Regions from separate parts of the Pseudomonas sp. CDFA 610 genome, predicted to be linked through region 4. Evidence: predicted binding sites of a transcription regulator. Region 4 holds the regulator's gene; each other region holds the start of a gene.
What was found. The regulator FliA, encoded in region 4, starts transcription of late flagellar genes. The targets are predictions, from matches to a motif close to CTAAAGTTTNNNNNNNNNNNGCCGNTAA.
Positions count from the first base shown of each region.

Region 1 (5,519 bases), on a different contig from region 4:
TCGGGGTAGTTTCTGGAAAGACATGACTGCTCCTGAGGAGTGAACTGCCGTCAAAACCTCAACCGGCAGTATCGACTTACCGCTCTGACGTGCAGAGCGGTGTTCCATTCATTCGGACAGGTGAACGCTGTATATCAAAGGCTCGAGCGCAACGGAATCTCATGCCGGGACGATTCGACCTGCACGTCGTCCAGGCCGACCATCTCGTCGTGAGCCACGCCCTGGCTCAGAAACAGCTGTACGTCCGGTACCGACGACAGCACCTTGCGTGCTTCCTCCACCGAAGCCAGATGCAAAGGCTTGCCGTGTGAATCCTGAACCGGCACTGACTTGCCTTGCACAAGTGCGTGAAGCACGTAGGAACCGCCTTCCATCGACACCAGATTGAGTTCACTGATCTTGCCAGCCTTGATGTCGCTGGACAGGTCTTGAATGTTCAAAATCACACCTCCGTAGGCGTTCCGGGAATCAGAGCGTCACAGAAATTGAGCCTGAACAGGCGTTAACGTTCCATTGCCGTCAAGTCAGACTGGAGCAATGCTCCTGGTCGGGCGACTGACCGGAAAAGTGGCCAGATGCTACTCTGCACGCGGCAATGCCCGGCATAGACGCGCTCCGCTTCCTTCGTTAACGGTTCAAGGATAGAAAATGATCGACTTCAACAACAAAGGTTTTTTCAAACTCAAACAGAATGACGAGTACGCAGACCGTGTGAAGGATCTGCTGCTGGACGGCGAAACAGTCATCGACTCCTACAAGTCCATGCGCGACGGCGTCGTCTTTACCACCAAACGCATCATCTCGGTCAACGTTCAGGGACTGACAGGCAGCAAAAAAGACTTCACGTCTCTGCCCTACAAGAACATCGTCGCCTGGTCGGTGGAAACGTCGGGGACATTCGACCTGGACTCGGAACTGGAAATCTATTACTCGGCGATCGGCAAGGTGAAGTTCGAATTCACAGGCAAGACGTCAGTGGTCCAGATATCAAGGTATATCGCCCAGCACCTGCTTGGCTGACTGAACAAACTCCCGTCGGTATTCGCAAGACCGACGGAAGTCACCCGACGTCTCAGCGGCCCAGCAACTGCGCCGCGTCGAAGCCCATCCGCAGGTTGCCCCAATGACGGCCGTCGAAGAAGAACGGTACATCGATCTCGGTCATGATTTCACCGGTATCGCGCAGGTAGGTCTGCAGCAGGAAGCGCTGTTTATTGCTTGCCGCTCGCAGGCCGACCGGGTCAGAGAACATCCGTTTGTTGCGACATACCGGCAAGTCAACAGCGCGATTGCCGGTCGGTTTCTGTGAAACCCAGCTGTTGTTGACCGGGCAATAACCCTTGCTATCGACAATGAACGAGACCTTGCCGCCTCGGGTGCCCTTGGTCAGCTTGTCGCACTCCTCCTGGCAGATCTGCGCGAATCGCTCGGTGTAACTGGTCATGTATTGCTTGGGATCGGTGCCGGGAATCAATTTGTAGTCGTGATCGAACAGATTGACGCCCTCCTTGTGCAGCACCGCAAGCCGCGCCTGCAAGGTATCGCGGCACTGACTGGCCCGCGTGATTGCAGCATCCAGCTCACCGTGCCCGAGCACGAAACGTCCCAGCAACGCCTGCACGCGCTCGGCAACACCGGACAGGTCGCGGGTGGCCGTCGCTGAATGCTGCATGCGCTGGTCGATGGCCTGGCTGTCCGCATAGATACGCGTGACCCGGTCGTTGATGCCCGTGTTGGTCGTGGCGAACTGCTGGATATGGGACGCAATGTCGGCAAGCTTGCCATTGGTCGACTCGAAGTCGACGATCATGCTTTCGAAATGACCCGACGCACGCTCCACGACCAATTGCGTTTCACGTGCGCTCTGACTGATCTGAGTGGTCTGCTCGTAGGTCGAGCTGACTTCCAGGAGCATCGCATCAATATTCTGCGAGATATCGTCCGTGGCTTTGCTGACGTTCTGCGCCAGGGTGCGCACCTCGTCGGCCACCACGGCAAAGCCGCGGCCGCTTTCGCCGGCACGTGCCGCTTCGATGGCCGCGTTGAGGGCCAGCAGGTTGGTCTGCGAAGAAATCTTCTGGATCAGGCCGACGATGGACTTGATGCTCGACGAGCGCTGATTCAAGGCAGATACCAGCACGCCGAACTCGTTGAGGCTGCTGGATATCTGGCTGATGTTGCCGGTCACTTCCAGCAGTTCGGAATAGGAGCCGCGCGCCATGCTCAGGTTCTGGGCAGTGGTGCTGGAAATGCCTTGAGTCTGCTGCGACACGTCCTCGATGCTGCCTACCGCCATGTTGCTCTGATCCATGACCTCCTTGGCAAAACGCGCCTGATCGGTTGCGCTGTCGCTGGAATCACTGATGTTCTTGAGCGAGCGCGCCGACTCGACCGCGATCTGCACGGTCAGTGCCTGAATGCTGCTGATCACTTCGCGCTGCTTGGCCAGGAAGCGGTTGCAGGTGCTGGCCAGCACGCGGATTTCGTCGTGGGTCAGCAATGGCAGATCCTTGGACAGATCGCCCTCGCCGTTGGCGATTTCTTCCAGCGCACCGGTCATGAACATCACAGGCCGCACAATGAGATGGCGCAGGTACCAGACCATGAAACCGACCATGCCCAGCGTGAACAGGGTGCTGATCAGAATGGCGTTGCTCAGCGCATCCAGCCTGCCTTCAATGCGCGTCAGTACACCGGCTTCCAGTTGCGCACTGCGCAACAACGTCACGATGTCGGCATGAACGGACAGCGCCACCCAATACAGCAGCGCACTGACGACAACCAGCAGAAAAAGGCTTGAGAGCTTTTTGGTCAAGGTGTTGAAAAACTGCTTTTCGACCGACTCGTACAAAGCCTTTAACGTTTGCATGCAGCAGCTCCTGGGCGCGGAAGGTAATCCGTTTGGATGGTTAACGTCTGTTAGTGCAAAAGCTTTAATGACCGGAGCGATCAGAACACTGGACGGTGTCCCGATCAGGCTCGACTACCGGCAAAAAAGCACAGAGTGGGCGGATCGGGAGATTACGCCAGATAATGGCTTATAGATATCAAAGCCGAAACCGGTCCACTGAACGCGAGAGCTGGACTGCCAGCGCGGACAACTCGTCGGTGGTGGCCGCCGTCTGGCCGATGACCCGGCTGTTGTCCTCGGACATGCTGGCGATCATCTCCACCTGATGAGCAATTTCATTGCTGGCCAGACTCTGTTCGCCAATCGTGCGGGTGATGTCGTTGACCAGATGCGTGGTGCTCAGCGTGGCATCAAGAATATCCCGGATGGCTTGCTGGACCTCGGCGGTCACCACCATGCCTTTGTCGACCTGCACCACCCCGGCTTCCATGCTGGTCACCGCCTCGCGGGTGCTTTGTTGAATGCGGGCGACCATGCCGGTGATTTCCTGGGTCGATGCGCTGGTACGACCTGCCAGGCTGCGCACCTCGTCGGCCACCACGGCAAAGCCACGGCCCTGTTCACCGGCACGTGCCGCCTCGATGGCCGCGTTGAGCGCCAGCAGGTTGGTCTGGTCGGCAATGCTCTTGATCACCTGAATGATGTTGAAAATGGCTTCCGATTCCTTGTCGAGCGTGCGGATTACCTGCGCCGATTGCTGGGCAGAACGGGCAATGCCGTCCATGTCGCTGACCACCTGATGGATCACCCGTCCGCCGTTCTTGGCCAGCGCCTCGGCCTGATTGGCCATCTCCCTTGCCTGTTCGGCATGACGCGTGACTTCTTCGATGCTGGCGGTCATTTCGCTGGCGGCCGCCGACATGGTCGCAGCTGCCGAGCTTTGCTGCTGGCTGCTGCCCGCCACAGCGTGACAGCCGCTGCTCAATTGCCCGCTCATGCCGCTGACGCCATGGGCATTGCCACGCACCACTTCGATCATGCCGCGCAGATCGCGCTGCATGACGGCAAGGCTGCGAATCAGCGCGCTGGCTTCATCACGGCTGCTCGGCTCGGCAATTGGCTCGCTGAGGTCGCCATGCGCAATGCTGTCAGCGATACGGCTGGCAGATCGCAAAGGGATCATGATGCTGCGAGTCACCCAATACCCTTGGGCCAACAGCAGCAACAGGCTGATGACCAGAACCACGCCGAGCGTGATATTGGCGGTGCTGATGGCATCGCGGGTGACTTCACCGCTGGCTTTCGAGTTGTCTTCGATCAAGTCGCTCAACGTGGACATCTGGCCTTCAAGCTGAGTAAAGGCGGCAGAAAATGTACTCAGGTCCTGCTGGGCACGGTCAGGGCTGTCCAGCGCCAGGCCGACAATCCGCTCGCCTGCGCTGATGTAGGCATCGAGGCTCGGTTTGACCTTGTTCAGTTCGGCCTTGAGGGTGTCGCTGATGGGCAACTGCAGATTGTTACTCAGGACTTTGCGGAATTGCGTGGCGTGCTCGCTGAGGGACGCCAGCACCTCTTCACGGGTGGTCTCACTCTTGCCCAGCCCGACCAGCATCGCCGAGAGCACATCGGCGCGCAGGGCGTCGTGCATCATGTCGGCCTGCAGATGATTGCTCAGCGCAGTCATGCTGACCTCGTTATCGGTCATCGCGGCCGCCATCCGGTTGTTGCCCAGATAACTGACCAGACTGATGATCAACACAGCCACTACCCCGGTGCCTATCAACAAGAACAAACGAAGTTTGATCGACATCCTGAAGCTCCCCTGCGGTCAATGAAATAACGCGAGCTGCGGACTACTCTTATGCAAAGCTTATCGACGCCTGTTCACGGATATTTAAGACTATTTTCGCGGGGTTACCGGTTTAAATCGAAAAGAAGGTGTCGAGAGAGCAGCGTCAGGCCCGCAGGACGGGTTCTGACGCGGCGAAGGGTGCAGCCTCGCTTCTTTACTGCGATGCACGCGCTTTGGCGATTTCGTCGTACATCATCTTCACCAGGCCGGCATCCAGTTGCTGGGAAAACTCGTCGATGACAGTTTTTACGCGCTCACGAAAACGGTCTTTCTCGGCGGGAGAAATGTCGTTGACCGCAATCTGTTTCTCCAGATTGGCCCGGGCCTTGTCCATGCTTTCGGCCGTCACTTCACGCTGGAAGACCTGCGCCTTGGCGGCGGCATCGCGAATCAACGCTTTCTCATCGTCGTTCAGGCGATTCCAGGTTTTCTGACTCATGATCAGCGACTGCGGGTTGAAGATGTGCCCGGTCGCCGACAGGTATTTCTGCACCTCGAAGAACTTGCTCCCTTCAATCACCGTGTAAGGGTTCTCCTGACCGTCGATGGTGTGCTGCTCAAGGCCGGTGTAGACCTCGGGAAACGCCATCGGCACCGGGTTGGCGCCGAGCGCCGAGAAGGTTTTCAGGTAGATCGGCGACTGAATGACGCGGATCTTCAGGCCTTGCATGTCCTCCAGGCGGGTGATCGGGTGCTTGCTGTTGGTCACATTGCGAAAACCCAGGTCCCAATAGCCCAGGGCGACCAACCCCTTGCTGTCGAGTTGCGCGGAGAGTTTCTGGCCGACCGGGCCGTCAATGACGGCATGCGCTTCCT
Region 1 is NZ_JAGTPM010000001.1:217,192-222,710, reverse strand. Features, by position in the region: gene surE (5'/3'-nucleotidase SurE) at 1-24, opposite strand, end outside; gene KDX39_RS01065 (DUF6482 family protein) at 135-446, opposite strand; gene KDX39_RS01060 (PH domain-containing protein) at 649-1,020, shown strand; gene KDX39_RS01055 (methyl-accepting chemotaxis protein) at 1,073-2,869, opposite strand; gene KDX39_RS26495 (methyl-accepting chemotaxis protein) at 3,048-3,773, opposite strand; partial or broken gene KDX39_RS26490 (MCP four helix bundle domain-containing protein) at 3,906-4,661, opposite strand; gene KDX39_RS01045 (TRAP transporter substrate-binding protein) at 4,858-5,519, opposite strand, start outside.
Region 1: the regulator FliA is predicted to act here: its motif matches at 2,910-2,937, upstream of KDX39_RS01055 (methyl-accepting chemotaxis protein).

Region 2 (5,519 bases), on a different contig from region 4:
TGGGAGGCGACGAATTCGCTCTGCTGATCGACACCCATCAAGACGCCAGACGGGCGACGCAAGTGGCCGAGCGCATTACCGATGCGTTGGCCGAGCCCTACTGGATCGGCGGTGAAAGTCTGCTGCTGGGCTGCAGTCTTGGCATCGCTCATTCGCAGGCCGAAGCGGGCGCCGACTCGCTGATGTGGCACGCGCACATCGCCATGCGCCAGGCCAAGAGCCTCAATGGCTGCACGTTTCACGTGTTCGACGACAGCATCAATCGCAACGCCCGCAGCCTGACGGACCTGGAAGGTGAGTTACGCCGTGGTCTGCGCCGCGACGAGCTGGAGCTGCATTACCAGCCCCGGCTGTGTCTGGGTACTGGCCGGATTGTCGGCCTGGAAGCGCTGGTGCGCTGGCGGCATCCCGAGCGGGGGCTGCTGTCTCCCGACGAGTTCGTACCGCTGGCCGAGCAAAGCGGACTGATCGTGCCGCTGGGTTACTGGGTTATCTTCCGCGCCCTGAGCGACATGCAAGTGCTCCGCGAACAGGGTTTCGCGCCACTGCACATGGCGATCAACCTTTCGTTTCGGCAGTTTCAGGACAGCCAGTTACTGGCAACCCTGAGCCGGCTGATCGCTCAGCACAACATCGACGCTCACTGGCTGGAATTCGAACTGACCGAAACCGCCGTCATGCGCCGCAGCGATCAGGTCCGGCAGACCATGGACGCCCTCGGACGTCTTGGCGTGCGTTTCTCGCTGGATGACTTCGGTACCGGTTACTCGTCTTTCATGCACCTCAACAGCCTGCCGATCACGCTGCTGAAGATCGACAAGAGCTTTGTGGGTGAAATGGAAACCCGTGAGGAAAACCGCAAGCTGGTGCACGCGATGATCAATCTGGCGCACAACCTGAGTCTGGAGGTGGTTGCCGAAGGCGTCGAAACGCCGGGCCAACTGGCGCTGTTGCGCGGTTTTGCCTGTGATCAGTTGCAGGGATACCTGATCAGCAGACCATTGCCGATGCCACAACTGGTGGAATGGCTGAAATCGGACGCGAGTCGCTGCGAAGCGTCCCGCCAGCCGGCGTCTTCCTGACGCGTCAGCCCATCACGGTCTCGCCGACCGGGTGTTTGCGCAGCAGCCTTGCGGTTTTCCATTCGAACGCCCCGGTGAGCGCGACCGCCGAGCAGAGCAGGCCCAGCGCCAGACCCCACCACACGCCCGGAGCTCCGCCGTCGGCGGAAAAACCCAGCAGCCACGCCGCAGGTGCCGCGATCAGCCAATAGCAGAGCAGGCCGACCAGAAAGGTCGTGCGCGCATCCTTGAGTCCACGAATCGCACCCATCGCAATGGTCTGCGTACCGTCGAAAAACTCGAACCAGGCCGCGATGGCCAGCAAATGCACGGCCATGACCACAATGTCGGCGAACGCCGGGTCGTTGATGTCCAGAAACAATCCGATGATCTGATGCGGCGCCAGCCAGAACAACAGGCCGAACAACAGCATCACCGTGCCGCCGAAACCAATTCCGAGACGTCCTGCGGTGCGGGCCATGAGCATGTTGCCCGCGCCGTAATGCTGGCCGATGCGCATGGTCACGGCGTAGGAAATGCCGACCGGCACCATAAAGGCCATGGACACTGTCTGCAGCGCAATCTGGTGCGCCGCCATCTGGGTGCTGCCCATCGCGCCCATGCAGAACGCCGCAAAAGTGAACAGCCCGACTTCGACCGCATAGGTTCCGCCGATTGGCAGACCCAGACGCCACAGTTCGGCCAGATGGCTGCGTGACAGCTTCGACAGGCCTTTGCGAATCGGATACGCCGCATAGGCCGGGTGCCGACCAATGTGCAACGCCAGTGCAAGCGCCATGCAGTTGGTCACGATGGCCGTGACCAAACCGATGCCCATCAGGCCCAGGTTGGGCAGGCCGAACCATTGATGGATCAGCACGTAGTTGAGCGCGTAATTGGCGACAGCCCCGATCAGGCTGATGGTCATCACCGGACGCGCTCGTCCCAGCGCGCTGGTGAAGCCGCGCAGGGCCATGAAACTGAGCAGTCCGGGCAGGGCCAGCGGCAGGGTGATCAAAAATTGAGCGGCCATGTGCACGTTGGCTTCGGCCTGGCCGAACTGCAGCAGGATGGGTTCCAGATTCCACAGAATCAGCGCCGCGACCAGAGCCATGCCCCAGGCCAGCCAGAGCCCGGCTTGCGTCAACCGGGCCGCGCCTTCGGTGTCGCCTGCGCCGTGGCGAATGGAAACCAGCGTGCCGACAGCAGCCATCACGCCCACGCAGAAAAACGAGATGAAGTTGTAAGTGGCCGCGCCGAGACCACCGCCCGCCAAGGCTTCAGGGCCGATCTTGCCCATCATCACCGTATCGGTGAACACCATCAGCATGTGCGCCATCTGCGAAGCGATCAGCGGCCCGGCCAAGCGCAGGATGATCCAGAGTTCTTTGAGGGCAGGCTGTTGCATGGACGATGCTCGACGGCGAAAGGACTGATGAGCGGCTTATTGTCAGCATTCGAGGTAAAAAGCACAAAGCGATAAATCCGATGCTCAGCATGATTAAAACTCATGCGAATAACATTTACAGTAAAGTGGTTGTCCGGCCTATCTGGAAAGCCCGCATGTCTCGTCGTCTCCCTCCTCTTTATGCGTTGCGTGCATTCGAAGCAGCGGCCCGGCATACCTCGTTCACTCGCGCAGCTGAAGAGCTGTCCATTACCCAGAGTGCGGTCAGTCGGCACATCCGCACGCTGGAGGAGCACTTTGCCTGCCGATTGTTTCAGCGCAACGGGCGCAACCTGCAACTGACCGAATCGGCGCGTGCATTGTTGCCGGGTGTGCGGGACGGCTTCCTGGCCCTTGAACGGGCCTGCAGTACCTTGCAGGCGGAAGAGGGAATCCTGCGCATGAAGGCACCGTCGACCCTGACCATGCGCTGGCTGCTGGCGCGGCTCAGTCGTTTTCGTCATCTTCAGGTCGGGAATGAAGTGCAGTTGACCAGCGCCTGGATGGACATCGACGCGGTGGATTTCGCGCAGGAACCGTTCGACTGCGCGATCCTGCTCAGTCATGGTCATTTTCCAGCAGACTGGGAAGCCACTCTGCTGTTCCCGGAATGGCTGATACCGGTCGGCGCGCCGACTTTGTTGCAGGATCCGCCGTGGAATGTCGAGCGGCTGGCCAAGGCCGAACTGCTGCACCCGACGCCGGATCGGCGTGACTGGCGCACCTGGCTTAACCGAATGGGATTGGCAGACAAGGTGTCGCTCAAGGGCGGTCAGGTGTTCGATACGCTTGAGTTGGGGATGATTGCAGCAGCACGCGGTTATGGCGTGTCGATGGGCGATTTGTTGATGGTCGCGGAAGACGTTGCGCAGGCCAGACTCAGCCTGCCGTGGCGAACTGCGGTGGCCAGTGGCGAAAATTATTATCTGGTCTGGCCGCGTACAAGGCCCGGAGTAGAACGCTTGAGGCGTCTGAGCGACTTTTTGCAGGCAGAAGTCAAGGCAATGGAATTGCCCTTAGTTGAAATTTTGCACTAACGCGCCTCGCGTAATGCAAAAATGCCATCTTTACTAATGCCTGCGCAAGACACTCAAGTATCGTTCTTGCTGGCCGAAGCATTGCCTAAGAACCGCTTATTCAAAACGGTACAACATCTAACTAACGTTTGCTGAACGATAGAGCCAAGGATCTGGCGATAATCATTCGGTCTGGAGCCTTTATGTCCAAGCCCCGCACCCGGATTGCTACGCAGCTCGGTATCGCCCTGGCAGTGATCCTGGCAGTCGTCATCAGTGGCAGTACGCTTTTTGCGTTGAGATCCCTGGATGCATCCAACCTGGTCATCCGTGAGGAGCACATGTCCAGTGAGGCACGCCTGCTCGCCGATCAGCTCAACACCTTCCACAGCACTTTGCGTGACAGCACTCAGCGCCTGAGCGGGTTGTTCGAGAAGCGCTTTGCGGTCGGCCTGACCCTGCAGGCCGACAAACCGGTGACCGTGGCAGGCACTCAAACGCCCGGCCTGTTCCTGCGTGACACGGCGCTGAATAATGACTTCACCGAAGTGGACGAGTTCCGTCGGCTGACAGCCGGTGTGGCAACGATTTTCGTGCGCAGCGGCGATGACTTCATTCGCATCAGCACCTCGCTGAGCAAGCAGGACGGCACGCGCGCCATTGGTACGCTGCTGGACCGCAAGGCGCCTGCCTATGATCGCCTGATGGCCGGTCAGGGCTACGTGGGCAAGGCGGTGTTGTTCGATCGTTATTACATGACCCAGTACAGCCCGGTTCGCGACAGCAGTGGCAAGATCATCGCAGCGTTGTTCGTAGGCTTCGATTACACCGATGCCCAGAAAACCCAGTTCGACGACCTGAAAAACTTCCGCATCGGCGCCACCGGTTCACTGGCACTGCTGGACGACAAAGGTACCTGGCTCGTCCCGCCTGCTGGCATCCAGTCGCCTGAAAGCGCTGCCAAAGCCGTCGCCGATCTGGCCAGCAAACCGGGCAAGGCCCAGTTCTGGAATGACGGCAAACAGGACTTCTACAGCGTCGGCCAGCCATTCGCAGGCGGCCCATGGACCGTCATTGCCAGCATGCCCGGCGATGAAATCAGCGCTGTGACCTGGGACGTCGGCACGCAACTGGCCATCGGCAGCCTGCTGGCGATGCTCATTGCCGTCATCAGCGCCATCTGGCTGCTGCGCAGCAAACTGCGTCCACTTTCCGAGCTGGTTCGCCAGGCCGATGAGTTGGGTGCGGGCAATCTGAGCGTGCGCCTGAATATCACCAGCAACGACGAAATCGGTCAGTTGTCGGGCAGCTTCAACAAGATGAGTGAAGCGCTTTCTTCGATGGTGTCGCACATCCGCACCGCCGCGCAGGAAGTCAGCACCCGTGCTCACGCCTTGTCCGGCCTGTCCGGCGGCGCTTACGAAGGCATGGAGCAGCAGTCCGGCGAAATCACCAGCATGGCGGGCGCGGTTGAAGAGTTCAGCGCAACATCGATGAACATCGCCGACAACATGAGCAACACCGAACGGCTGGCACAGGACAACGCGCAACAGACGCGTATTGGTCGCACCTCCATGGAAGAAGCCTCCTCGTCGCTGCAACAGATCGCCACCTCGCTGAGCAGTACCGCGACCGTGATCGACACCCTGGGCCAGCGCTCTCAGGAAATCGGCAGCATCGTCGGCGTGATCACCTCGATTGCCGACCAGACCAACCTGCTGGCTCTCAACGCCGCCATTGAAGCCGCTCGTGCCGGTGAGCAGGGGCGCGGTTTTGCCGTGGTTGCCGATGAAGTCCGCAGCCTGGCCTCGCGCACTCGCAAGGCCACCGACGAAATCTCCGGCATGATCGCCAGCATCCAGCAGGAAACCGGCAACGCCATCAACACCATGCAACAAGGCAATGCGCTGATGCAGGAAGGCCTTTCGCTCAACGCCAAGGTCGCTTCGGCACTGGCCCAGATCGACGAACAAAGCCGCTCCGCCGGTCATCAGT
Region 2 is NZ_JAGTPM010000005.1:302,571-308,089, forward strand. Features, by position in the region: gene KDX39_RS11430 (putative bifunctional diguanylate cyclase/phosphodiesterase) at 1-1,082, shown strand, start outside; gene KDX39_RS11435 (NorM family multidrug efflux MATE transporter) at 1,087-2,469, opposite strand; gene KDX39_RS11440 (LysR substrate-binding domain-containing protein) at 2,625-3,545, shown strand; gene KDX39_RS11445 (methyl-accepting chemotaxis protein) at 3,728-5,519, shown strand, end outside.
Region 2: the regulator FliA is predicted to act here: its motif matches at 3,598-3,625, upstream of KDX39_RS11445 (methyl-accepting chemotaxis protein).

Region 3 (5,519 bases), on a different contig from region 4:
TGGCCGACATCTGCTGGCCGGTCTCGCTGGACTTGCTCGACAGGCTGCGCACCGCATCGGCCACCACCGCAAAGCCTCGCCCGGCTTCACCGGCGCGGGCTGCTTCAATGGCCGCATTGAGGGCCAGCAGGTTGGTCTGCGCCGCGATGGCCGCAACGTCGGCTGCCATGGTACGTAACTCGCCGGTATAGGCCGTGAGGCTGCGCACCTGAGTCAGCGTCTGGTCGCGGCTGGCCTGCGTGGCTTTCAGGGAATCGATGACTTGGCTCAGCTCGCTGTCACTCTGCGCCAGCACCTTGAGCGCGCCGTCTGCATTCTGCCCGTCCAGCTCGCCTGCGGCCTGCTGCGACGCCTGAACAGTTTCCTGCAATCGTTCGGAAATACCGGTGAACCGACTGGTCAGCTCGATAATGGCGGTCTCGGTCTGCTGACGCGAGCTTTCGACCTGCTTGGCCCAGATCGGCATCGCACCCAGCAGCACTTCATTGAGCTGCGCCCGAGAAGCCTTCGCGCCGATTGCAGCGTCATTGGACTGATGCTGTGTAAGCGCATCGTCGGTCAGACGCACGGCTTGTTCACGTTGCGAACGCGCACTCCACACCCCGGCACCGACACCCAGAACGGCCAGTACGCCACAGGCAGCAAGATTGGCAGGAGAGGTGCCCGACTGAGTCAGAATCCAGGCAATGGCCGGGATCACCGGGACCAGTGGAAACCAGAGGAAACGTGGATGACTTTGACCTGGAGTACTACTGTACTGACTCGACGTCATAGGTTCGATCCTTGAACATTGCAGCGGATGAAAGCAACTTAGGGGTTATCTGCCTCGATCATGGCAACTTGAGAGCGCACAGGCGCCATCCGTCCGGTTGATGACAATTGGGTGACGAAGTGCATGGTGCGCCTGTACTAGGTTTAGCTGTGATTCTGGAAATAGCGAGGGGAGGGGGCGTTTGCGCAGTGTCGTGGCGAACATCGAGTTGTGGGAGGGGGCTTGCCCGCGATGAGGTTAGTGCGGTGTGTCAGTCGCGCGTTATTGGACTTCAGGCAAACGCCGCCTCGATAAACGCCTCCAGCGTCTTCTCTTCCAGAATCTCCACCGAGAAATGCCCGAACCGTTTGGGCAGCCAGATAATCCTTCCCCCGGACGGTGATTGCAGGTTTGAGCGATCAAGCGGTTTGCCGTTCTCGTCCTCCGGTTGCACACCGGCTGCGATCAGTTCGTCGTAAGCCTTCTCGATATCCGGCGTCGAATAACAATGTCGATAAATCATGCCCTCGCCTGACGTATCCAGCAGGTCCTTCAGATTCCCCGCCAACGGCTGGACCAGCATGAAGCGTTCAGTGCCGATCATCGCAATGGCATAACGCACATGCAGACCGCCGCGTTCCCAGATCAGGGTTCTGGAGATTTTGGCTTGCAGGATCTGCGCGTAATAAGCGCAGGCTTCTTCAAGGTCGGTGACGAGAACGTCGATGTGGCTGAATGTCAGGTCCATTGAGAGCCGTTCCTGCTGGTGCGGTGGATAACAAGTGCCTGCAATTTCGCATGCCTGAGGTGCAGTGTCATATCCTCCGTTGTGAGTCAGTTGCAGATAAGGGACCAGAGGAGGGGCGTATGACCGAGTGTGACATCTTTGAGACCGGGCACTGGCGTGTCAGCCATCGACGTGATGCGCGATACCGCGGCTATCTGATGGTTGCGTCTGTTGCACCCGCTTCTGATCTGGGCGACCTGAACGAGGCGGCGCTGGCCGAGCTGGGAGGTGTTTTGCGCAGAACAGAACAGCTTCTGGTGCGGGCGTATGAGCCTCGAAAAGTGGTGATATATAAATTGGGATTCTCTGCCGGGTTCAGTCTGCATTTTCATGTCGCGCCGGTTACTGAGGCACTGCTTGTGGAGGTTGCAGGTCATCCGGGGTATGCCGCAGAGCCGGATGGGAACGACGTGATACTTTTCCTGAGTCGTGAATATTGCGAGCGGGCATTGAGTGAAGAGGAGCGGGGGATTCAAGCGAGGGAAGTGCTCAGGTTGAGGGGAATGCCGAGCTGAGGGCGGTACCGCTTAGTCAGCGTTGATATCGAGGTGCATGCAGGAGGGCAAAATGCCCTCCTGCGATTACCGGTCAGCGTGCAGTCAACGCTGCATAGCTGTTCATGAGATTGCGGTAGTTCGGAATACGCTGCGACAACAGATTGCCCAAACCTTCGATATCGTTGCGCCAGTCGCGCTGCAACTCACACGCCACCGAGAACCAGTTCATCATCTGCGCGCCTGCCTGTGTCATGCGGTTCCAGGCGGCCTGCTGCACAGCCGTGTTGAACGTGCCGGAAGAGTCGGTCACCACGAACACATCAAAGCCTTCAGCCAGCGCCGACAACGTCGGGAAGGCGACACAAACGTCCGTCACCACACCGGCAATGATCAGTTGCTTGCGGCCAGTAGCCTTGATGGCTTTGACGAAGTCTTCGTTGTCCCAGGCGTTGATCTGGCCAGGGCGAGCGATGTACGGCGCGTCCGGGAACATCTCTTTGAGTTCCGGTACCAGCGGACCATTCGGGCCTTGTTCGAAACTGGTGGTCAGAATGGTCGGCAGCTCAAAGAACTTCGCCACGTCGGCCAACGCCAACACGTTGTTCTTGAACTCGTTCGGGGTGAAGTCCTGCACCAGCGAAATCAGACCGGTCTGGTGGTCGACCAGCAGAACTACGGCGTCGTCTTTGTTCAGGCGGTTGTAAGTGGCATTGGTCATGGTGGAATCCTTTTTCGAAGTGGTGAGGGGCTGTCGTTTCAACGTGTGGCTAGATTAATGTCCATCTGAACGTCGAAAAAGCGCTTGAAAAAGGTTTGTCTGTCAACCTCGATGAGACAGTTCAGCCAGTGTTCGTATGGCCGCACGACTTGCCCAACACTTCTGCCGGACTGTTTCAAGGTAAGCGCCGTCCCACTGCCGTTTGGAGATGCGTGCAAGCCAGTGGTTTACGGCCTTGTGATCGAAGTGTATTGGGTTGAAATCTTTCCCGATCCATTCCATCATGGATTTGTGCTCGGGGTTTTCAGGGGCGGCCACAGCCTTCCGGAGCATCTTGTAACGCCTCGCCATCCATGTCTTCGGGTGGACGAGCATCGGCACCTTCGAAGCAGTTGGTATTTGAGGAAAGGCGTTCGCAGGCAACGTTTTTCGGCCTTGATATGTGCTCCGGGCTGTCCTCGAGGCCGTAGAGATAAGTAAGCGTCCGCTTTCCATTCGGCACTTCGATCGAGGTTTTGCAAGCCTCCTTATTCACTTTCCGCCCCCAGCCTTCAGGATCGGGAGCCGTACCGCTCACCGGCGATTTCAAATTCATGCAGATAGCTGTCGCTCCGGACCATCAGGGCTTGGATCACCTGACTAGCTTCACGAGGATAATGTTTGCAGACACTGCGAATCTATGCCAAATCTTCGGGGTGATCTCTTTTAGCTTGATGTGCATCAGCAACAAAATCAGAAATGGGCCTTGGAAAGTGAACAATCTTGCCCATGTATCAGGCACCCCCGGCAGTGTTTCGTAAGATGAGAAAACGCTCCAGACCCGCAAATCGCTTTTCGCCATCACCGGAGTAATGGAGCGTTGCTTTCAAATGGATGCATCGCGATTCGCGATGATGAGTGTGAACTTCGCTGCGCAGAGAAGCGCTATGAGGTCTAAAATCAGTCTGCACAAAGACGGTCACGAGCGTCTAGACCGCGTGTTACCCAGATTTATCAGTGCGGCAATGCAGATAACGAGGGTAGGTTCCTTACGAAATGGACTGGGCCGATCAGTGCTCTCCAATCGTATGATCGGTTATCGGCGCATCGTGAGCCGACTAGACGTGAGATAATCTTTTCTGCTTGAGTATTGTGAGAAAGCTTAGGATATGAGATCAAAGCATAAGGCTTTCACGATTGCGGTAAGGCATGTTGGTCTCCTTGGGTATGTAACATCCGGGCTAAAGGTGAAGGGGTCTACACATGAGGTACACCAAAGCGCTCATTGGCTTCACGACGCGATTAAATATCTTACGCTGCGTGTTTCCGTTGTTGTGAGAAAAGTATCTATCTACATTTTATTGATTTGTATATAATCTTCGATATAGTTTGGGCAAAAATCTCAAAGGCTGAGTGTAGTGAACTGTTTAGAGATTCAATGCTTTAGAAACGTATCAGTATTCGTTTGGTATGAAAAATGTTAAGCCGGGCGGAGTTGTTGAGACGAGCCGTGTCTGCAAATGTGTCGCAAGAACATAAGTCTAAGCTGGGACAGTTTTTGACCCCCGAAAATATAGCTAGATTTATGTCTAGTTTGTTTCCTGATGTCAGTTTTAAAAACTATCACCTGTTAGATGCAGGGGCAGGGGTGGGCGCTCTTAGTTGTGCGTTTCTAGAAGGTATGGAAAATAAGGGCTTAAAAACAAAGAACAAAGTAAAAGTCACTGCTTATGAAGTTGACTGCGCGCTAGTTGGAGATCTTGAGAAAAACTTGGAGAGTTACGATGGGTGTAGCGCAACCATTGTTAATGGTGATTATATAGATTTAATAACGAAGGAGTTTTTGAAGCTAGGGTGTTTAGAGCGAAGGTATACCCATGCTTTACTAAATCCACCATATAAAAAAATTCGAAGTGACTCTGCTCACAGTAAAAACTTGAAGCTAATGGGGGTTGATGCTACCAATTTGTATTCTGGATTTGTGGGGCTTTCGTTGCTTCAGCTTAAAAGGAACGGGTTATTGGTTGCTTTGATACCAAGAAGTTTTTGCACGGGTACATATTTCAAGAAGTTTAGAAAGCTGATTTTTTCCAATGCTTCAGTAGTGCATCTTCATTTGTTCAAAGCCAGAAATGCCGTTTTTAAAGATGATTCGGTATTGCAGGAAAATGTAATAATAGTTCTAAGGCGAGGTGGCGTGCAAGGCAGCATATCGATAAGTCGGTCAACAGACGATGCTTTATTAGATATGGAAGCCTTTACTTTTGATGCAGATAGTATTGTTTTTCCTGATGATGAAGATATGTTTATACATATACCTTCATTTCCTATATCAAAGGAGGCAGAAAGAATTGACTTTAAGGGAGATTTAAAGGCATTAGACATTCAAGTGTCCACTGGGCCGGTAGTGGATTTTAGAGTAAGTGAATTCTTAAAGTACTTGCCAGAAACCTTGAGTGTATCGCCATTGATACACTCAGCTAATGTAAAAAATCGTACAGTTATATGGCCTGACTTTTCTATAAAAAAGCCGAATGCGATCATCTGCAACGCAAAAACTGAAAAGCAATTATTTCAGATGGGTTACTATTGCGTTGTGAGGCGGTTCTCTGCTCAAGAGCAGCATAGGCGAATTGTTGCCAGTGTTATTGACCCCAACGGTTTTTCCCGGTATACGAGTATAGGTTTTGAGAATCATCTAAATGTATTTCATAGAAATAAAGCAGGGCTAAATGCAAGCTTGGCGCACGGATTGGCTGCTTTTCTCAATTCCAAGTTTGCTGATTT
Region 3 is NZ_JAGTPM010000012.1:223,361-228,879, forward strand. Features, by position in the region: gene KDX39_RS22495 (methyl-accepting chemotaxis protein) at 1-772, opposite strand, end outside; gene KDX39_RS22500 (VOC family protein) at 1,044-1,499, opposite strand; gene KDX39_RS22505 (HIT family protein) at 1,619-2,053, shown strand; gene ycaC (isochorismate family cysteine hydrolase YcaC) at 2,127-2,753, opposite strand; gene KDX39_RS22515 (hypothetical protein) at 3,058-3,348, opposite strand; gene KDX39_RS22520 (Eco57I restriction-modification methylase domain-containing protein) at 4,243-5,519, shown strand, end outside.
Region 3: the regulator FliA is predicted to act here: its motif matches at 818-845, upstream of KDX39_RS22495 (methyl-accepting chemotaxis protein).

Region 4 (5,519 bases):
CGCGTGTCTTTTCAGGGTCGACTCAAAGTCGGCCATCGAATCATTGTTATCCATAGCGCCCTCGCGGCATGCATCAGCTATTGACGCGTTCAAAGATCTTTTCGATCTTCTCTTTCAGCGCTTGAGCCGTGAATGGCTTGACCACGTAACCGTTAACACCGGCCTGTGCAGCTTCAATGATCTGCTCACGCTTGGCTTCGGCAGTGACCATCAGCACCGGCAGGCTCTTGAGGCGCTCGTCTTGACGGACCTGGCGCAACAGATCGATACCGGACATGCCAGGCATGTTCCAGTCCGTCACCAGAAAGTCAAAGGCACCGCTCTGCAACATCGGCAGCGCGGTCAGACCGTCATCCGCTTCCGATGTGTTGGTGAACCCCAGATCACGCAACAGGTTCTTGATGATCCGCCTCATCGTTGAGAAGTCATCAACGATGAGGATTTTCATGTTCTTGTCCAATTCGACCTCCAAGCAGTCTTTAACGCGTTCAGCACCTGAACACGCTGTTCACTCAATACTGGCACAGCACACCCCCGGCTGTACGAAACGACGACGGGCTTGGCAAAACGACAGGTACAGACCTGAACGAACAGCCCATCGAGGCACCGCCCGACAGGCTCCTGCCTTGTCTATCCTGTTACCACGTAACGCTCTGCACAGCCGGCTTGAAGTCACTGTGCGGACCAGGCCGCACCTTGACTGTCAACGCGCTCGCCACTCCCCCAAACGCCCTCGCAAACGAGCTGCGCACTGGCTGTGTAACTGACTGACCCGCGATTCGCTGACACCCAGGACCTCTCCGATTTCCTTGAGGTTCAGCTCTTCGTCGTAGTACAGCGCCAAGACCAGACGCTCACGCTCCGGCAGATTGGCAATCGCATCGGCCAGGGCTGCCTGGAAGCGCTCGTCTTCCAGGTCCCGTGACGGTTCAAGCGAACCGCTGGCACCGTCCTCGTGCAGCCCTTCGTGATCGCCGTCCTGAAGCAGGTCGTCGAAACTGAAGAGGCGGCTGCCCAAGGTATCATTCAAAATCCCGTAATAATCATCGAGACTCAACTGGAGTTCGGCAGCAACCTCGTGATCTTTAGCGTCACGTCCGGTTTTCGCTTCAATTGCGCGAATTGCGTCGCTTACCATGCGCGTATTGCGGTGGACCGAGCGAGGCGCCCAGTCCCCCTTGCGCACTTCGTCGAGCATGGCGCCACGAATACGGATACCCGCATAGGTCTCGAAACTCGCACCTTTGGTGGAGTCGTATTTGGTAGAGACTTCCAGCAGGCCGATCATGCCGGCCTGGATCAGGTCCTCGACCTGCACGCTGGCTGGCAAGCGGGCCAGCAAGTGATAGGCGATGCGCTTGACCAAGGGCGCATAACGCTCGATCAGCTCATACTGCGAATTCCGGGAAGCCTTGCTGTACATCTGGTAGCCGCTCGCTGTCATTGGACAGGCCCCGCACTGGTCTGGTGAACGAGTCGTTCAACGAAAAATTCAAGGTGACCCCTTGGATTGGCCGGCAACGGCCAGGTATCGACCTTTTGAGCAATGGCCTTGAATGCCAGCGCGCATTTGGAACGCGGGAAGGCTTCGTAGACGGCACGCTGTTTCTGTACGGCCTTGCGCACGCATTCGTCGTAAGGCACAGCCCCGACATACTGCAGCGCCACATCCAGAAAGCGGTCCGTGACCTTGGTCAGCTTGGCGAACAGATTGCGGCCTTCCTGCGGGCTCTGGGCCATGTTGGCCAGCACCCGGAAGCGATTCATGCCGTAGTCGCGGTTGAGCAACTTGATCAGTGCGTAGGCATCCGTGATGGACGTCGGCTCGTCGCAGACTACCAGCAAGACTTCCTGCGCGGCGCGTACGAAGCTGACCACCGATTCACCGATGCCTGCCGCCGTGTCGATCACCAGTACATCGAGGTTGTCGCCAATTTCACTGAACGCCTGGATCAGACCTGCGTGCTGGGCAGGCGACAGATGAACCATGCTCTGAGTGCCGGAAGCGGCAGGCACGATGCGAACGCCGCCCGGCCCCTGAAGAAGCACGTCGCGCAATTCGCAACGGCCTTCTATGACATCGGCGAGCGTGCGTTTGGGTGTCAGCCCAAGCAGAACATCGACATTGGCCAGACCCAGATCGGCGTCAAGAAGCATGACGCGTCGACCGAGTTCAGCCAGGGCCAGTGAAAGGTTCACTGACACGTTAGTCTTACCGACGCCACCTTTGCCGCCGGTCACCGCAATAACCTGTACGGGATGCATGCTGCCCATGTTATTTCTTTACCTTGTCTTGCGTAGACCGAAGCCACATTGGGGGCTGCACGTTCGCGAACGAACAATGCCTGGCAGACCATCGATGCAGGGACATTCCAATAGTCTCCATCACTTAACCTACCCTTTTGCCAGGTGAGTGATAGAGGTCGGCAAACATATCAGCCATCGCTTCTTCGCTAGGCTCATCCTGCATTTGCACGCTGACCGCACGGCTCACCAGTTGGTGACGACGCGGAATGTGCAAATCGTCAGGAATCCGTGGTCCGTCCGTGAGGTAGGCCACCGGCAATTCGTGACTGATCGCCAGGCTAAGAACTTCACCCAGGCTGGCGGTTTCATCCAGCTTGGTCAGAATGCATCCGGCCAGGCCACAACGCTTGTAACTGTGATAAGCCGCTGTCAGTACCTGCTTCTGGCTGGTTGTGGCCAGTACCAGGTAGTTACGCGATTTGATGCCGCGACCTGCCAGGCTTTCCAGTTGCATGCGCAACGCAGGATCACTGGCTTGCAGTCCGGCAGTGTCGATAAGGACCACACGCTTGCGCAGCAGAGGCTCGAGAGCCTGTGCCAGCGACTGACCGGGATCGACGTGAGTCACCGGCACGTTGAGAATACGGCCCAGTGTCTTGAGCTGCTCCTGGGCACCGATGCGGAAGCTGTCCATGCTGACCAGCGCGATGTTCTGCGCGCCGTACTTCAGCACGTAACGGGCGGCCAGCTTGGCCAGCGTGGTGGTCTTGCCCATGCCGGCAGGACCGACCATGGCAATAACACCGCCCTCTTCCAGCGGTTCGACATCAGGCACGGCAATCATGCGCGCCAGATGGGCCAACAGCATGCGCCAGGCCTGACGGGGCTCGTCAATGTCCGGAATCATCGACAGCAGGTCACGCGACAACGGACCGGACAGGCCGACGCGTTGCAGGCGACGCCACAGGTTGGCCTGTTGCGGACGGCTGCCCTGCAACTGGGTCCAGGCCAGGGAGCCGAGCTGGACTTCCAGCAGCTCGCGCAGGCCGTTCAATTCGGAGCGCATCGACTCGAAGGCACGCTGACCGCCCGCGGGCTCGGCGGCCGGGGCCGGCGCGTAGGCAAACGGACGTGGCGGCTCTTCGAGTGTCGGCTCGATGTGGGTGTCGGTCGCGCTGATCGGCTTGCCGGAAAACAACTGAAGATTGACCGAGGCATCGCTGTCGCTGCGGTTGTTCAGTTCAGCCTGCGCAGAGACGATGCGCGACTGGGTCTTGCGCAACTCGTCTTCGAGTTCCATGTTCGGAACGCGGGGTGCCAGCGCAGAGAGTTTGTAATCCAGCGCGGCGGTCAGTTCGACGCCCCCGGCGATGCGGCGGTTGCCAATGATGGCCGCCTCAGCGCCCAGCTCATCGCGAACCAGCTTCATGGCTTGACGCATATCGGCGGCGAAAAATCGCTTAACTTGCATGACTCACTACCTCAGCCGTTGGGCCCGACAGTCGCTACGATGGTTACTTGCTTGTTGTCAGGAATTTCCTGATACGCCAGAACATGCATGCTCGGTACAGCCAATCGTCCAAATCGTGACAGCATCGCCCGAATCGGACCCGCTACCAGAAGGATTACCGGCAACCCTTGCATCTCCTGACGCTGGGCCGCTTCGATCAATGAACGCTGGAGCTTTTCAGCCATGCTCGGCTCAAGCAGAACGCCTTCTTCCTGACCCTGACCAGCCTTCTGCAAACTATTGAGCAATATCTGTTCCAACCTTGGTTCCAGCGTGATGACAGGCAGCTCCGGCTCAACGCCTACAATGCTTTGCACGATTGCGCGACTCAGACCGACGCGGACCGCCGCCACCAAAGCGGCGGTATCTTGACTCTTCCCGGCGTTGTTGGCGATGGCCTCTGCAATGCTGCGGATGTCGCGTACCGGTACGTGTTCGGCCAGCAGCGCCTGCAGCACATTGAGCAACGACGACAGCGACAGCACACCTGGAACCAGCTCTTCAGCCAGCTTCGGCGAGCTTTTGGCCAGCAATTGCATCAATTGCTGGACCTCTTCATGACCAATCAGCTCATGCGAGTGCTTGTACAGGATCTGGTTAAGGTGAGTCGCCACTACCGTGCTGGCGTCCACCACCGTGTAACCGAGAGACTGAGCCTGACTGCGCTGGCTGATTTCGATCCACACTGCCTCCAGGCCGAATGCCGGATCTCTGGCGGTGATGCCGTTCAGCGTGCCGAATACCTGACCAGGGTTGATCGCCAGTTCGCGATCGGGGTAGATCTCGGCCTCGGCCAGAATCACGCCCATCAGCGTCAGACGATAGGCGCTGGGCGCCAGATCGAGGTTGTCGCGGATGTGGACGGTCGGCATCAGAAAGCCAAGCTCCTGGGAGAGCTTCTTGCGCACGCCCTTGATACGCGCCAGCAACTGACCACCCTGATTGCGGTCCACCAGCGGAATCAGGCGATAACCCACTTCCAGACCGATGATGTCGATCGGCGTCACGTCATCCCAGCCCAGCTCCTTGGAATCCTGAACGCGGGTCGGTGACGGCAACAGATCCTGCTGACGCTGAACTTCGGCCAGCGCCTCGAACTTCACCTGATTCTCTTTCTTCCACAGCAGGTAGGCACCACCAGCCGCTACCAGACCAAGGCCGATAAAAGCAAAGTGCGGCATGCCCGGCACCAGGCCCATGACGATCATGATGCCGGCCGATACACCCAGCGCCTTGTAGGAAGAGAACATCTGGCGATTGATCAGCTTGCCCATCTCTTCCGAACCGGAAGCACGGGTCACCATGATCGCGGCAGCGGTGGACAGCAGCAGTGATGGCAATTGCGCCACCAAACCGTCACCGATGGTCAGCAAGGTGTAAACGCGGCCTGCATCGCCGAACGTCATGTTGTGCTGCAGGATACCCACCAGCATGCCGCCGATGAGGTTGATGAACAGAATCAGCAGGCCGGCAATCGCATCGCCGCGCACGAACTTGCTGGCACCGTCCATGGAACCGTAGAACTCGGCCTCCCCGGCGACTTCTGCACGACGGCGTTTTGCTTCAGGCTGATCGATGAGGCCGGCGTTGAGGTCGGCGTCGATTGCCATTTGTTTGCCTGGCATCGCATCAAGGGTAAAACGAGCGCTTACTTCGGAGATACGCCCTGCGCCCTTGGTGATCACCACGAAGTTGATGATCATCAGAATCGCGAACACCACGATACCGACCACGTAGTTACCGCCGATCACGACCTCACCGA
Region 4 is NZ_JAGTPM010000006.1:71,724-77,242, reverse strand. Features, by position in the region: gene KDX39_RS12560 (protein phosphatase CheZ) at 1-54, opposite strand, end outside; gene KDX39_RS12555 (chemotaxis response regulator CheY) at 74-448, opposite strand; gene fliA (RNA polymerase sigma factor FliA) at 704-1,444, opposite strand; gene fleN (flagellar synthesis regulator FleN) at 1,441-2,274, opposite strand; gene flhF (flagellar biosynthesis protein FlhF) at 2,390-3,718, opposite strand; gene flhA (flagellar biosynthesis protein FlhA) at 3,730-5,519, opposite strand, start outside.